2 regions of the Nocardioides pollutisoli genome follow, and region 1 is predicted to be linked to the other one. Evidence: predicted binding sites of a transcription regulator. Region 1 holds the regulator's gene; the other holds the start of a gene.
What was found. The regulator LexA, encoded in region 1, represses DNA repair genes until DNA is damaged. The targets are predictions, from matches to a motif close to TCGAACANNTGTTCGA.
Positions count from the first base shown of each region.

Region 1 (8,092 bases):
TTCGCCGTGCACCTCGACCGGCTGGGCCGCCAGCACGGCGTACGCGCCTTCGCGCTCCACCCGGGCCGGATCATCACCCCGCTGATGCGCTACCAGGACCAGCAGGAGTTCGTCGACGCCGGGATCATCGACGCCGACGGCAACCCGATCGACCCCACCCTGAAGTCGCCGGAGCAGGGCGCGGCCACGCAGGTGTGGGCGGCGACCAGCCCGCAGCTGGACGGGCTCGGCGGGCTCTACCTGGAGGACTGCGAGGTCGCGATCCCCGCGCCCGACGGCGAGCGGGTCGGCGTCAAGGACTGGGCGATCGACCCGGAGCAGGCGGCCCGGCTGTGGGCGTGGTCGGCCGAGCTGACCGGCGTGGACGCCTTCGGCTCCTAGCTGGCGGCCGGGCGGTCCTCGTCGAGCGCGAGGGTGAACCACGAGGTCGTACCGGTCACGTCGGCCTCGGAGCCCCAGCTGTCGGCGAGCGCGTCGACCAGCACCAGGCCGCGACCGAAGACCCGCAGCGGGTCGTCGTCGTCCGACGGGTGCGGAGCGACTGCCTGGTCCTGACCGGCCGATCCGCCGAGGTCGCTGACGACCACCGTCAGGGCCGCCTCGGCGAACGTGATCGTCAGCTCGCTGCTCGTGCCGGCGTGGATGACGGCGTTGGTGACGAGCTCGGAGAGGCACAGCTCGGCGGTCTCCGCGGAGTCGCCGTCGATCGACCACTCGTGGAGCACCTCGCGCAGGAAGCCCCGCCCGGCCTTGGCCGCCCGGGGGTCGCCCGCGAGACGCACCGACGCGCTGCGGGTGGCGCGGGTGGCGATCTCCGTGGGCGCGTGGTCGGAGAGCGCCCGGACCCGGTGGACCGCTGCGGCCACCCGGTCGGCGACGGCCGCGAGCCGACCGCGGTGGTCGTCGTCGAAGACCTGCGACTCGTCGTAGAAGACGATCAGGCCACCGATCGGCTCCGCGTCGCCCGACAGGGCGACGGACGCGAGGGCGAGGATGCCCCGCTCGCGCTGAGCGTCGACCAGGCCGGCGTACCGCCCGCCGAGGTCGTCGAGGTTGCCCAGCACCGACTCGCCGGAGCGCACCACGGTGGTCAGCGGGACGTCGTCGTAGGCGTCGATGTGGCACCACGCCGGGGCCTCGTCGTCCGATGCATCGGCGGACAGGAACCGCAGCCGCCGACCACCGCCCTCACTGAGCGCGAGGCCGACCCGGACGACGGCGGGCCGGGCCATCAGCTCGCGCAGCACGATCCGCGCCACCGAGTCGAGATCGGTCGCGTCGTCGAGCGCCTCGGACCCGGGTCCGTCGCGGAACTCCCCCACGACGTCAGCGTAGGACACGCACCACCCGTCCGGGTGAAGCGCACGGGGCCGCGGTCCATCGGCAACAATGGCGCCGTGACGGGTGCAACGGGTGGCAAGCGAGCAGGCAGCCGCCGTGCACCCCGCCCCCGCCGCACCTTCCAGCCGGTGCTGCTGCTGCTCGCCCTCGGCATCACCGCGTGCGTGGTCGCCTGGGGCTATCTCGTGTACGCCGCGATCGACTTCGGCTCCACCGCGCGCGGTGGCGATCCGACGGCCTGGTGGTTCCTCGCCCTCGCGTCGGTCGGCGCGGTGGCCTGCCTCTTCGTCGGCCTGATGCTGGTCGCCCGGCTGATGCGTCGGCTCGGGATCACCCGGGCGCCGGAGAAGCCTGCGGCAGGGGACGCGCCGGACGACGGCCCACCTCGTCCGGTCGGCGGCCGCCGGGCCGCGCGCTAGCGGTCGACCAGGCGGCGTACGAACTTCAGCCCCGACCAGGTGTCGTCGATGGCGGCGACCTTCACGTCGACCAACCCCGACCGCAGGCCCAGCTCACGCACCACCCCGTCGTCGAGGTCGCTGACGATCCCGAGCGCCTTCTGCGCGGCCTTCTTGGGCCAGCAGATCCAGACCATGCCGGCCGTGCTGGTCCGCTCGAGGAGCACCGGCAACCGCTCGACCAGCGTCGCCTGCTCGGTGTGGAAGGTCAGCGTGACGTCGACAGCGGCCGGGAGGCGGCGTACGACGCGCGCCTCGGTCTCGAGCCCGAAGTCGGCGGGCGCGCGGTCGAGGAACACCGTGTGGATGTCCTTGATCCCCAGCTTGCGCACCAACGGGGTGCCTGAGTAGCCCGCCATGACCTGAGAGTAGGTCTCGATACGCTCGCTGGCGCTCGCGAGAGAGACCAACGAACGCTTTCGGTGGTCGAGTGCCGCCGAGGAACGAGGCGGTGTATCGAGCGCTTTTGGTGGTCGAGTACCGCCGAGGAACGAGGCGGTGTATCGAGCGCTGTCGGTGGTCGAGTGCCGCCGAGGAACGAGGCGGTGTATCGAGACCCTGGAAATGCCGCAAGGGGCGGAGCCGCCTGGCTCCGCCCCCTGTCTTCCCCGGCTCATCAGCCGGGGTCGAAGCGGCTGATGAAGTCTGAGTGCTGCGCTAGCTGGCGGGGACGACCAACTTCTGGCCGGCGACGACCATCCCGGAGTCGAGGGCGTTGAGCCGCTCGATCCGATCGATCATCGCGCGGACGTCACCGTCGTCGGCGATGCCGGCCGCGATGTCCCAGAGGGTGTCGCCGGTCCCCACCATCACCACGCTGGTGGGCTCGGGGGTGCCGGGCTCGTCGGTGGCGACGGAGCCGGAGGCGATGACGAAGCCGATCGCCATCAGGGCGAGGAGCGCGAGCACCACCACGACGACGCGTCCGCGGCGGGTCAGCCGCACGCTGCTGGATCCGACGCGGCGGGTGGGCCGGTCGAAGATCTGGTCGATCGTCATGGTGCTCATCGGGACCTCCGGGGGAAGGGGCGGTCTGCCTCGGGTGGTGCAGCTCGGTGACACAGTTCTAGTGGTGGCCACCGACAGTGGTGCTGGACCTGTCTGGACCGGCGGTTCGATCAGGCGTTCGATCGAACATGTGTACGAAGTTAGATCAGGTGTTCGAACAATTCAAGGACCACGCGAACATTTGTTCGAACGGCGTGTCGCGACACGCCGTTCGAACAGATGTTTGAACAAGCCGGGTCCCGGTGGCTACGGTGACCCCATGGCCACGAAGAAGGAATCCGCCACCGGCTCCGGTCCCCAGAAGGTCAGCGAGCTGCCCGACGGACCGCCGGACGCCACCGGGCTGACCCCGCGGCAGCAGCGCGTGCTCGCCCACATCAAGGACTCCATCGAGAAGCGCGGCTACCCGCCGAGCATGCGCGAGATCGGTGAGGCCGTCGGCCTGACCAGCTCCTCGAGCGTCGCCCACCAGCTCAAGACGCTGGAGGAGAAGGGCTACCTCAAGCGCGATCCCAACCGGCCGCGTGCGCTGGAGGTGTTCCTCCCCGAGGTGATGGCCGCGCGTCGTTCACTCGGCACCGCCGACGAGACGTCGTACGACGAGACCGGCATCGGCGACGCCGTGCCCGCGGCTCAGTACGTCCCGCTCGTCGGCCGGATCGCCGCCGGCGGACCGATCCTGGCCGAGCAGACCTACGACGACGTCTTCCCGCTCCCCAAGCAGCTCGTGGGCGAGGGGGAGCTCTTCCTGCTCGAGGTTTCGGGCGAGTCGATGATCGACGCGGCCATCTGCGACGGCGACTACGTGGTCATCCGCAAGGAGCAGACCGCGGAGAACGGCGACATCGTCGCCGCCCTGCTCGACGGGGAGGCCACGGTCAAGACGTTCCAGCGCAAGGACGGAAAGGTGTGGCTCCTTCCCCACAACATTTCCTATGATCCGATTGACGGCACTCACGCCACCATCCTCGGGAAGGTGACCGCGGTGCTTCGTCGGGTCTGAATTGGGTACTCCCGGACGGGAATGACCCGAGGTGACCCTGGGTTGATGTCGGGGGGAATCCCTGATGGCCGCGGGAGGGCTGATGAAGGACGCTGGTGCTGTGGCGACAGCACCTGCTTACACCCAGACGCGGACGGTTCCGCGCTGGGTCCGAGGCATCTTCGAGCTCCTGCTGATCCTGGCCCTCTGGGTCTTCTACAGCCTGGCCCGGCTGGTCGCCGACACCAGCATGCAGCCGGCCCTCCACCGCGCGAACGAGCTGCTCCACGTCGAGAGCATCCTCGGCATCCAGTGGGAGCTCCCGCTCAACCAGCTCTTCACCGACCACCGCGTCCTCGGCCTCGCCGGGAGCTACTGGTACGCCACGCTCCACTACGTCGTCACCGGCGCCGTGCTGATCTGGCTCTGGCGCCTCGGCGCCGACCGCTACGGCCCGGCCCGCCGGGCGCTGGTCATCGGCACCCTGCTCGGGCTGGCCGCCTACATCTCGCTCCCGACCGCGCCGCCGCGCTTCCTCGGGGGGTACGTCGACGTGCTCAGCCTCCACGCCGCCGACGGCTGGTGGGGTGCTGACGCCTCCGCTCCCCGCGGCCTCGGCGGGCTGACCAACGAGCTCGCCGCCTTCCCGTCGCTCCACGCCGGCTGGTCGCTGTGGGTGGCGATGGCCCTGCAGATCTACGCCACCAAGAAGTGGGTGCGCGTGCTCGGCTGGCTCTACGCCCTCGGCACGGCGGTCGTCATCGTCGGCACCGGCAACCACTGGGTGATCGACGCCCTCATGGGCTGGCTGGTCATCCTGCTCGGCTGGGCGGCCGCGGTCGCGCTGGGCCGGGTCCCGATCGATCGGCTCTGGCGCAGACGAACACTGGATGAACGAGCATCACGCGAGGACGCCCCCGTCGTTGACTGAGGCGTGACCACCCCTCAGCCGATCCACCGTCGCACCGTCCTCGCCACCAGCACCGCCGGTGTCGCGCTGGTCGCCGCCAACCCCGCGATCGGGGCCGCCGACGCCGCCACCGGCGCTGCCCGCCGACCCTTCCGCCACGGCATCGCGTCCGGCGACCCGCTCCCCGACGCCGTGCTGATCTGGACCCGGGTCACGCCGACGCCGGCCAGCACCCCGGGCTCCGGCGCCGGCCCGACGGTCCAGGTGCGCTGGGAGGTCGCGACCGACCGCGGCTTCCGCCACGTCGTACGCCGCGGCACCTTCACCACCGGCGCGAGCCGCGACCACACGGTCAAGGTCGACGTCCGCGGCCTGGCCCCGGCGACCTGGCACTACTACCGCTTCACGTACGCCGGGGCCACCAGCCGCGTCGGCCGCACCCGGACCGCACCCGCCCACGACGCCAAGCTCGACCACCTGCGCCTGGGGGTCGTGTCCTGCGCCAACCTGCAGGCCGGCTGGTTCAGCGCCTACCGAGGTCTCGCCGCGCGCGACGACCTGCACGCGGTGGTCCACCTCGGTGACTACTTCTACGAGTACGGCCCCGGCCAGTACGGCTACGGCTCCGACGACGAGGACATCCGCCCCCACGTCCCCGCCCACGAGACCCTGTCGCTGGCCGACTACCGGCAGCGGCACGCGCAGTACAAGCAGGACACCGACCTGCAGGACCTGCACGCGAAGTACCCGTGGGTGATCACCTGGGACGACCACGAGGTCGCCAACGACCAGTGGAAGAACGGCGCCGAGAACCACAACCCCGACCTCGGCGAGGGCGACTTCCACCAGCGTCGCGCCCGCGCCCACCGTGCGTACGACGAGTGGATGCCGGTGCGCATGGACGGCACCGCCCGCCTCGGCGACGGAGACCGCCTCTACCGACGCATCCGCTTCGGCCGCCTCGCCGAGCTCAGCATGCTCGACCTGCGCAGCTATCGCGACGGCCAGCTCAAGGTCCCGGACGGCTCGGTCAGCGACCCGGAACGCACGATCACCGGCCGCCAGCAGATGGACTGGCTCAAGCAGTCGCTCGCCAACGACCGCGCCCAGTGGAAGGTGATCGGCAACCCGGTGATGATCGCGCCGGTCGACTTCGGCGCGCTGCCCGACGACCTCATCGACCCGATCGACGACGTCACCGGTCTGCTCCCCCGCGACGGCGTCGCCTACAACGTCGACCAGTGGGACGGCTACACCGACGACCGCCGCGAGGTCTTCCAGCACATCCGCGACCACCAGGTCACCGACGCGCTCTTCATCACCGGCGACATCCACTCGGGCTGGGCCGCCGAACTGCCGTACGACGCCTCGACGTACCCCGTCGGCGACTCGGCGGGCGTCGAGTTCGTCTGCACCTCGGTGACGTCCAGCAACCTCAAGGACATCACCGGCACGCCGCCGCACACGACCAGCACCGCGGTCGAAGAGGTGATCAAGGCCAACAACCGGCACATCAAGTACCTCAACTTCGACGACCACGGCTTCTCCGTCCTCGACCTCACGCCGACCCGCGCGCAGATGGACTGGTACGTCATCGGCGACCGGGCCGACCAGGACACCGAGATCACCTGGTCGGTGTCCTACCTGACCCGCACCGGGACCGCGAAGATCGAGCAGACCACGGAGCCGGTGTGAGCACGAGTCGCCGCACCTTCCTCCAGGCCGGTGCTGCCGGCCTCTTCTTCTCGACGGCCGTCGGCGCGCCCGCGCTGGCCGCGGGCTCGAAGCGCAAGCGGGCCTACGTGATCGTGATCGACGGCTGCCGGCCCGACGAGCTCGACAGCGGGCTGACCCCGCACCTGGCGGCGCTGCGCGACAGCGGCCTGCGCTTCCCGCGCGCGGAGTCGATGCCCGTGATGGAGACGATCCCCAACCACGTGATGATGATGACGGGGCTGCGTCCCGATCGCACCGGCGTGCCGGCGAACTCCGTGTACGACCGGACGGAGAAGACGGTCCGCGACCTGGACCGGGCGACCGACATCCGCTCCGACACCCTCATCGAGCGCCTCAACCGCAGGGGGTTCACGACCGGCACGGTGCTGAGCAAGGAGTACCTCTACGGTGTCTTCGGCGAGCGCGCCACCCACCGCTGGGAGCCGATGCCGACCCTGCCGATCACCGAGCACGCACCGGACGTCTTCACGATCGAGGCGGCGCTGACCATGCTCGAGGAGCTCGACCCGAGCCTGATGTTCATCAACCTCGGCGACATCGACCGCTTCGGCCACGCAGACCTCACCGGCCCGCTCGGGCTCAAGGTCGCGCGGCGTACGGCGCTCGCCGACACCGACACCCAGGTGCAGCGGTTCGTCGACGCGCTCAAGGACCAGGGCAAGTGGGAGCACGCGATGGTCGTGGTGCTCGCCGACCACTCGATGGACTGGTCCACGTCCGACAAGGTCATCTCCCTCCAGGGCGTCCTCGACGCCGACCCGCTGCTGGCCGGCAACGTCCAGATCGCCGACAACGGCGGCGCGGACCTCCTCTACTGGACCGGCCCGGCTGCGCAGAAGGAGGACGCGGTCGCACGGATGCGTCAGGTCGCGCGCGCCCAGGACGGCGTGCTCGCGGCGTACGACCGACGAGCCGACTGGCTGCGGCTCGGCCCCGAGGCCGGCGAGGTCGTGGTGTTCTGCCAGGCCGGCTGGCGCTTCAGCGATCCCGACCCCGCCATGTCCAACCCGATCCCGGGCAACCACGGGCACCCGGCCACCCGGGCGATCCCGTTCTTCGTCGCGGGTGGCCACCCCGGCGTACCCCACCGCACGGCGTCGACCCGGGTCGCCCACACGGTCGACGTCGCGCCCACCCTGGCGGCCTTCTTCGGCGTCGGCCACCCCCGCGGCGGCTACGACGGCCGCAACCTCGTGTGACTCACCCGGCACACCGCTAGTTGGGGATTTCACAGGTTCGTAGGGTTGAGTGTTCGGGTGCGCCCCCGCAACCACACCCTGTCCCGGCTCGCCCTCGCCAGTGTCGCCGTCACCGCCACGGTGGCCGGTGTGCTGACGGCCATCCCGGCCGACGCGACGGTCAACCCGCGACCCCTCGCGTCGTCCCAGGCCGCCGAGAAGGCGCTCGCCCGGGTGCAGGCGTTGCGAGCCCCGGCTCCGCTCGGCCAGGCGCGCGCGCGGACGGCGACCCCCACCGCCCAGGGTGACCTGACCATGGCGATGCGCGACCTGCGCCGGCTGCGCGGCGAGCTCTCGACCGGCGACCAGAAGACCGCGACCACCTTGCTGGCCCGGCCGAGCACCACGACGTACCGCGACTTCGGCGACGTGCGGGTGCACTACTCCACCTCGGGCAGCGACAAGTCGACCTCGGCGT
Region 1 is NZ_JBDZDU010000001.1:786,337-794,428, forward strand. Features, by position in the region: gene ABLE68_RS03790 (SDR family NAD(P)-dependent oxidoreductase) at 1-381, shown strand, start outside; gene ABLE68_RS03795 (ATP-binding protein) at 378-1,340, opposite strand; gene ABLE68_RS03800 (hypothetical protein) at 1,398-1,760, shown strand; gene ABLE68_RS03805 (DUF3052 domain-containing protein) at 1,757-2,158, opposite strand; gene ABLE68_RS03810 (LysM peptidoglycan-binding domain-containing protein) at 2,457-2,807, opposite strand; gene lexA (transcriptional repressor LexA) at 3,067-3,810, shown strand; gene ABLE68_RS03820 (phosphatase PAP2 family protein) at 3,911-4,720, shown strand; gene ABLE68_RS03825 (alkaline phosphatase D family protein) at 4,724-6,394, shown strand; gene ABLE68_RS03830 (alkaline phosphatase family protein) at 6,391-7,635, shown strand; gene ABLE68_RS03835 (MXAN_6640 family putative metalloprotease) at 7,693-8,092, shown strand, end outside.

Region 2 (8,092 bases), 170 kb from region 1:
GATTGGTCGCGTGCACAGGATCTTCACGACCAGCGTGGCCGCGGTCTACCCGGCGTACGTCGCGAAGGTCGAGCGCAAGGGCCGGACGAAGGCCGAGCTCGACGAGGTCATCGCGTGGCTGACCGGCTTCGACGAGGCCGCTCTGCGTGCTCACCTCGACGCGGGGACGACCTTCGAGGACTTCTTCGCCGACGCTGACCTCAACCCTGCGGCATCGTCGATCACCGGGGTCGTCTGCGGCATCCGGGTCGAGGACGTCGAGGACCCGCTCATGCAGAAGATCCGCTACCTCGACAAGCTCGTCGACGAGCTCGCCAAGGGCAAGGCGATGGCGAAGGTCCTCCGCAGCTGACCGCCGGTTGAGGAGGTCGCGCAGCGACCGCCTCGAAACCCCGGAGGACTGACGTCGGCCTTCAGGTCGTCAGTGGTTGCGGTCGCGGTTGACGAGAAACGTGGTCACCGTGGTCTGTGGTTGCGGTGGCGATTTCCAGTCCGCGGCCGGCTTGCGGGCACGCTGGGGTCGACCGTCGTGGTGACGGTCGACAGAAGAAGAGCCGGCGGCTGAGGAAGGCGCGGAGCGCTCTCGCCGTTGGTTGAGGAGGTTCCGCTAGGAACCGTCTCGAAACCCCGGAAAGCCAAGGGCAGGGCGTCGGCTTACGTTCGCCGGTGGAAGGCGACCTTCCCGCCGGGGAGCTTGGTGATCTCGTACGCCGGGTCGTGGGCTCTGGCGTGGTGCCTGGGGCAGAGAAGCCTGCCGTGTTCGAGGTCCGTGGGTCCGCCTTGGGCCCAGTGGTGGTCGTGGTGGGCGTGGCACATGCCGGGGGGCCAGTCGCACCCGTCGGCGGTGCAGTGCTGGTCGCGGATCATGAGCGCGAGCCTCTGGGCCTTGGTGTGGAACCGTTTGCGTCGGCCGACGTCGAGGATCTCGGACTTCGACCCGAGGACGACGGGGATGATGCCGGCCTGGGACGCGAGCCTCCGGGCTTGTCCGGCTGAGATGGGTTCGCCTGTGTCGAGGTGTGCTGCTTTCAGTCCGCCCATCAGGGTCTCGTGGGTCATGATGACCACCGCGGTGGCGTTGACGCCGCCGGCATCGGGGACCCGGTCGGTCGGGTAGCGCTCGATGAGCTCGCAGAACGCCGTCCCCATCCGCTGCGGCCCAGGGCGGCGTTCACCGAGCGGGCCGGACGCGGCTTGGTGCCTGGGTGCGGCGAACCCGTGGAGGATCTTCGCGAGCATCGCGCCCTGCGCCATTGGGACAGTGAAGCGTCCGTGGGTGGTGCCGTGGCCGTCGTCAGTCATGGTCAACCGGCACGACTGGGCTGCGATCGCTTCTTCGCGTGCGAGGAGCCTGGCCTCGTGGGCGTCCGCAGCCTCGGGGGCGACGACTTCGAGGAGCCGCTTGCCTACGATGGCGAGCGCTTTCGCATCGAGCTCGGAGGCACGGTCGACCAGGAACGTCTCCGCCTGCGCCACGAGCTCCTGGTCGAGGTCGTCGGGCAGCGCGTCGACCGCACGCACGATGACTCGCGCCTGCTCCACCACCAAGTCACCCGACGCCAACGCGTCGCGGGTGATGGTGTGGACCTCGAGGTCATGACCCAGTCGAACGGTCCCGTGGGCAGCAGGGCGGGTCTGCTTCGTCTCGTGCGCCAACCAGTTCGCGGTCGACGTCGCGCCGACCTTCTCGCCGACACCCAGGTCGTCGGCGTGCGCGGCAACACGTGCCTTCAGCTCGCAGACCCGGGCCTCGAGACGAGTCAGGTCGACGAGAGTCCTGCTGGCTTCGACCGCGGTCATCGACCACACCGATGCGTCGACCACCGAGTCAGCAACCGCCTGCATCTGCGCGGTCGCCGACGCCACCCGGTGGGACCGGGTGATCTCGGGGTCGGGAAGCTGGGCCATACCACATTCTACTCGAACATACATTCGAATACAAGAAAGGAATGCAGATGCCCCTCGCAGCGAGGGTGGTTTCGAGGCTCAGGCACCGCAAGCCGGGAAGCGACCTCAGCTCGAGGCCGCCGTACCCGTGTCAATGCCCTGTTGGCGCGCAACTACAAGCGGCCTGCAGGCTGCGGGGTTTCGAGACGGTCGCTGCGCGACCTCCTCAACCACCGGTGGCGTCAGGAGACGAGCTCCTTCAGCTGCGCGATCGTGGCGGCCGGGTCGGGGGAGGCCGGGATGACCTGGAGGTTGGTGACGCCGGCCTCGGCGAAGGCGGCGATGCGCTCCTTCACGTAGGACTCCGGGCCGACCAGGTTGCCGAGCTCGAGGAGCTCCATCGGGACCTTGGCCTCGGCGTCGCGCTTGTGGCCGTCGAGGTAGAGGTCCTGGATCTCCTTGGCCTCCTTCTCGAAGCCGTACTGGACCATCAGCTCGTTGTAGAAGTTCTTGCCGCGGGCGCCCATGCCGCCGACGTACAGCGCGACGGTCGGCCGCGCGAAGTCGAGCAGGCCCTTCACGTCGTCACCGATGGCGACCATGCCGCCGGCGCTGGTCTGCAGCGGACCCAGGTCGGGGGAGCGTCGCGCCTTGCCCTTGGCGAGGGCGTCGCCCCAGACGTCGTTGGCCTTCTCGGGCACGAAGAGGAAGGGCAGCCAGCCGTCGGCGCACTCGGCGGTCATCTCGACGTTCTTGGCGCCGAGGGCCGCGACGTAGAGCGGGATCTCGGAGCGCTCGGGCTTCGTGAGCAGCTTGAGCGGCTTGCCGAGGCCCAGGCCCTGGTCGGCGGGGAGCGGGAGCTTGAAGATGCCGTCGTGGACGAGCGGCTCGCGGCGCAGGCCCATCCGGAGGATCTCGATCATCTCGCGGGTGCGGCCCAGCGGCTTGTCGTAGGGGAGCCCGTGGAAGCCCTCGATGACCTGCGGGCCGGAGGCGCCGAGGCCGAGGATCGCGCGGCCGCCCGACACGTTGTCGAGGCCGGCGGCGGTCTGCAGCATCGCGCCCGGGGTGCGGGAGTAGACGTTGAGGATGGCGGCGCCGATCTCGATCGTCTCGGTCTTCGCGGCGAGGTAGCCCATCAGGGTCGGGGCGTCGAAGCCATACGGCTCCGCGACCCAGATCGTGTCGAGTCCTGCCTTCTCGAGCGCGCTGACCTGGTCGGCCGCGTCGCGCGGGTTGCCGGAGTACTGGAGCATCGTCGAGAGCTTCATGTTGACAGCGTAACTGTCACGATCCGGACGTGCCCTGTGACGTCAGCCTCGTCCGTGCCAGCTGTCCCAGAGGGCGGCGTACGAGCCGCCGGCCTCGACCAGCTCGTCGTGCGAGCCGAGCTCGGAGATCCGGCCGTCCTCGACGACCGCGACCCGGTCGGCGTCGTGCGCCGAGAAGAGCCGGTGGGCGATCGCGATGACCGTCCGGCCCTCCAGTACGGCGGCCAGCGAGCGCTCCAGGTGACGGGCCGCTCGCGGGTCGATCAGCGACGTCGCCTCGTCGAGGACCAGCGTGTGCGGGTCGGCCAGCACCAACCGCGCGAGCGCGATCTGCTGCGCCTGGGCCGCCGTGACCGCGCGGCCACCTGAACCGACGACGGTGTCGAGGCCGTCCGGGAGGTCGTCCACCCAGCCGAGGGCGTCGACCGCTTCCAGCGCGCCCCGGACCGCGTCGTCCGACGAGCCGGGCCGGGCCAGCACGACGTTCTCGCGCAGGGTGCCGACGAAGACGTGGTGCTCCTGGGTGACCAGCGCGACGTGGCCGCGCAGGTCGTCGAGGGGCAGCTCGGTGAGGCCGACACCACCCACGGTGACCGACCCGGTGCGCGGCGGGTGGATGCCGGCGAGCAGCCGGCCGAGGGTGGACTTGCCGGCACCCGACGGTCCGACCATCGCGATCCGCTCGCCGACCCCGACGGACAGGTCGACGCCGTGCAGGACGTCGCGGCCCTCGACGTACGAGAACCGCACGTCGTCGGCGTCGAGCTTCTCGCCGACCGGCTCACGGCCGCTGACCTGGCGGTCATCGGGCACCTGGGCGACGCCGAGCAGGCGCGCGAGCGAGGCCGCGCCGAGCTGGAGCTCGTCGAGGATCGACACGATCCGGTCGACGGGGTCGATCAGCATCTGCACGTAGAGCGTGGCCGCCGTGACGTCGCCGAGCGAGACCTGGCCCTGCGTGTAGAGGTAGCCGCCGAAGAGCAGGGTCGCCACGGTCGGGATCAGGTAGGCGATCTCCATGTTGGGGAAGAAGACCGTGCGCAGGAAGAGCGTGTAGCGCTCGGCCCGGTAGGACTTGTCGATGTCGTCGTCGACCGCCGCGATCCGTTCCGCACCGAGCCCGAGCGCCTCGACGGTGCGGGCGCCCTCGACGGTCTCGGTGAGGGTCGCGTTGATCTGGGAGTAGGTCGCGCTCTCGCGGAGGTAGCCGTCCTTGGCGCGCTTGAGGTACCACCGCAGCCCGAGCACCAGGGGAGGTACGCCGAAGAGGCACGGCAGCGCCACCCACCACCCCACTGCGATCGCGGCGACGAAGGTGACGACCGCGGTGATGACGGCGATCGTCCACTCGGGCAGCGCCATCCGGACCGACCAGCCCAGCTGGTCGACGTCGCGGCTGGTGCGGGTCAGCAGGTCACCCGACCCGGCGGCCTCGACGACGCCGACCGGCAGCGAGAGCGTGTTGTCGACGAAGTCCTCACGCAGCTCCGCGAGCACCTGCTCGCCCAGGACCTGCGAGAGGTAGCGGGCGTAGCGGGTGAGCACCGTCTGGACGACCAGGAAGCCCGCGAGGATGCCGATGATCGTGTCGACGTGGTGGACGGTCGTGCCCTGCTGGACCGCCTCGACCAGGTCGCCGAGGAGGCGTGGGGCAGCCAGGGCGGCGAGCGCGGCCAGCACGTGCAGCGCGAGCGCGGACCACAGCATCCTCGGGTGCTTGCGGGCGAGCGACGTGACGTAGCGGCGTACGGCGGGGGTGTCGGCGACCGGGAGGTGGGTGCTCATCGCGCGACCTCCTCGAGGGCGGCCTCGCGGGTGACGACGCGGCGGTAGTCGGCGTTGGTGCGGAGCAGGTCGGCGTGCGATCCGCCGTCGACGATCCGACCGTCGCGCAGGAACGCCACGGTGTCGGCGGCGTCGAGCATCAGGGGGCTGCTCGACGTGACGACGGTGGTCCGGCCGGCACGGTGGCGGCGCAGGCGCGCCGCGATCCGCGCCTCCGTGTGGGCGTCGACCGCCGAGGTCGGCTCGACCAGGACCAGGATCTCCGGGTCCGCCGCCAGGGCGCGGGCGAGCACCAGCCGCTGGCGCTGACCACCGGAGAAGCTGCGGCCGCGCTCGGCGACGATCGTGTCGAGGCCGTCGGGGAGGGCCTCGAGGACGTCACCGGCCGAGGCCGTGTCGAGAGCCTGCTCCACGTCGCCGTGGCCGGTGATGTCGAGCCGGTCGCCGAGGTGACCGGAGAAGAAGAGCGACGCGGTGTCCGAGACCAGGATCCGCTGGCGGACCTCCCGCGGACGCAACGAGGTGAGGGGCACTCCGCCGAGGCTGACCTCGTCGTCGACCGGTGAGGCGGCCATCCCGAGCCGGTCGGCCAGTGCGGCCGACTCGTCGGGCTGCTCGCTGACGATCGCGGTGAGCAGGCCTGCGCGGACCCGCAGCCCGGAGCGCTCGTCGTACAGCTCGGAGCCGGGCTCCGGCGACAGGGCGAGCAGGGCCGGCTCGGTGACCTCGGGCTCGAGCGAGAGCACGCGGACGATCCGGACCGCGGCGACGCGGGCACGGATGATCTTGTTGGCGTACTCGGTGGCCGTCCGCAACGGGATCATCAGGAACGCGGAGTAGCCGTAGAACGCGACCAGCTGGCCGGGGGAGATGGTGCCCTCGACGGCGTAGCGCGCACCGATCCACACCACGACCACGACGAAGAGCCCGGGCAGGAAGACCTGCAACGCGTCGAGCGCCGACTGGATCCGGGCGACCTGGACGCCGGCCTGGCGGGTGTTCTGCGACTCGCGGCGGTAGCGGTCGAGGAAGACCTGCTCGCCGCCGATCCCGCGCAGTACGCGCAGGCCGCCGACGATGTCGCTCGCCGTGTTGGAGAGGTCGCCCATCAGGTGGCGCTGGTGGGCGCTGCGCTTCTGCAGCGGGCTGAGGATCGGGGTGATGCCGAGCATGAGGAGGGGTACGCCGAGGAGCACGACCAGGCCGAGCGTCACCGAGGTCTGCAGCAGGATGACCGCGACCACGATGAACGAGACGACGGCGCCGGCGAAGCGGGCAGAGACGTCCATCAGCTGGCCGACGTGGGAGAGGTCGTTGGTGCCGATCGCGACCACCTCGCCGGTCGAGACGCGACGCGGGAGCGTGCCGCCGAGGCGGGTGGTCTGGCGGGTGACGAGCTGGACGACGCGGTACGCCGCGGTCAGCCAGTTGGTGACCGCGAACCGGTGCCGCACGATCCCGGCGCCTGCCTGGAGCAGGCCGATGCCGAACAGGATCGCCGCCCACTTGACCAGTGCGTCGCGGTCCCGGGCGGAGACGCCGTCGTCGATGGCGTGGCCGATCACGGCCGGCATGACGGCCTGCGCCGTCATCCAGACGATGCCGAAGAACATCCCTCCGAGCAGCGTGACCCACTGGCCGCGCGCCATCCACCAGAGGAACCGACCCGGTGAGCGGTGATCGGCTACACCGGGGTGGTCGAGGGGGAGGACGCGCACCGCACCACGTTACGAAGGAACTCCTTCGCCCGGCGAATTGTTTTCGCCGTGACGACCGTCACGAGCCACCGGACACGGTGTCGAGGGACCCGCAGGAGGCGCGGGCGAAGTCGATGGCGCTGGCCGCGCCCGGGATGCTCATCCGCAGCGTGATCTGCCCGGCCCTGCCGTCGAGGTGGAGCCCGATCTTGAACGCCGTGGCGCCGCCGGACTCCATGAACGCGTGGTCGTCGCAGCGGTTCGGCTTGATCGGCAGATCGATCCGCGACGGCTCGTCGGTGCCGTGGATCGTCGCGTCCGGGCGCCAGACGTCGCTGCCGACCGGGGCCAGCACCGGGGTGCCGGAGACCGTGTCGATGGTGAGCGTCTGCCCGGCCTCGCCGGTCGGCGTGACCACGAGGGTCAGTGTGCCGGGATCGCCCGCCTTGCCGTCGAAGGCGACCGTGTCGTCCCACGACAGGTCGGCCACCCGGGCGACGGCGAGCTCGACGCACCGTGCGGCGGCGTAGCGGCCGGCCACGTCGGTGGAGTCCGCGACCTTCAGCACCCGGACCTGGTTGCCGGTCCGCACGGTGACGGCGCCCTTGCCCGTCGGGTGGTCGCACGCCGGTTGCGACGGCAGGAGGATCTGGAACCCGCGCTCGGACTGTGACGGGACCAGTCGCAGGCGGGTGCCGGGCAGGGTGGTGCGGAAACGGGGGTCGGAGTACGTGATCTGCCGGGGCCGGAGGTCGCGCGCGGTGTCGTTGTAGAGCCACACCTCCATCCGCCCGGCTGCGGCGTCGCGCGACGACTGGCGCATGTCGGCCTTGATCCGGCCCGTCGGCGGGGGCTTCGGCGGCAGCTGGATCGGCGTGAGCGTGCGGATCGACGGGGACGGCTCGGGCGAGGTGGCCGGGGCGTCGTCCGAGGAGCAGCCGGCCGCTGCGGCGAGCACCGCGAGGGCGACCACCCAGGCGCTACGACGCATGACGCACCAGTCGGACCGGGAGGACCACGAGCAGGACCAGCAGCGTGAGCCCGATCCCGGTCGCCGCGACGATCGCCCACTGGCGGTCGACCACGACGTCGAAGATCAGCAGCACCATGCCGGTCGCCAGCAGCGAGACGCTCGTGAGGACGCCGTAGACGAGGTAGTGGGCGGACTCGACGAGCCGGCTCTTCACCCTCCGGCCGGACAGACGCCGGTGGATCGCGATCGGGCCCATCACCATCGCGGTGGTCAGTGCGGACAGCAGCACGAGCACCAGGTAGAGCCCGGTGGCGAAGTCGTCGAGGTCGGCGAAGCTCGACTGGAACGGCAGCGTGAGCAGGAACCCAGCCGTCAGCTGCGCGCCGGTCTGCATCACCCGGAGCTCCTGGAGCAGGTCGTCCCACTTGCGGTCGAGACGCTCCTCCTCGGTCTCGTCGCGACCGGTCTCCACTTCACCC
Region 2 is NZ_JBDZDU010000001.1:617,019-625,110, reverse strand. Features, by position in the region: gene ABLE68_RS03005 (DUF2200 domain-containing protein) at 11-352, shown strand; gene ABLE68_RS03000 (HNH endonuclease signature motif containing protein) at 655-1,908, opposite strand; gene ABLE68_RS02995 (LLM class F420-dependent oxidoreductase) at 2,130-3,158, opposite strand; gene ABLE68_RS02990 (ABC transporter ATP-binding protein) at 3,201-4,943, opposite strand; gene ABLE68_RS02985 (ABC transporter ATP-binding protein) at 4,940-6,661, opposite strand; gene ABLE68_RS02980 (hypothetical protein) at 6,720-7,631, opposite strand; gene ABLE68_RS02975 (DUF6328 family protein) at 7,621-8,092, opposite strand, start outside.
Region 2: ABLE68_RS03000 (HNH endonuclease signature motif containing protein) is a predicted target of LexA. The motif match lies at 1,921-1,936, and genes of this name have one in related genera.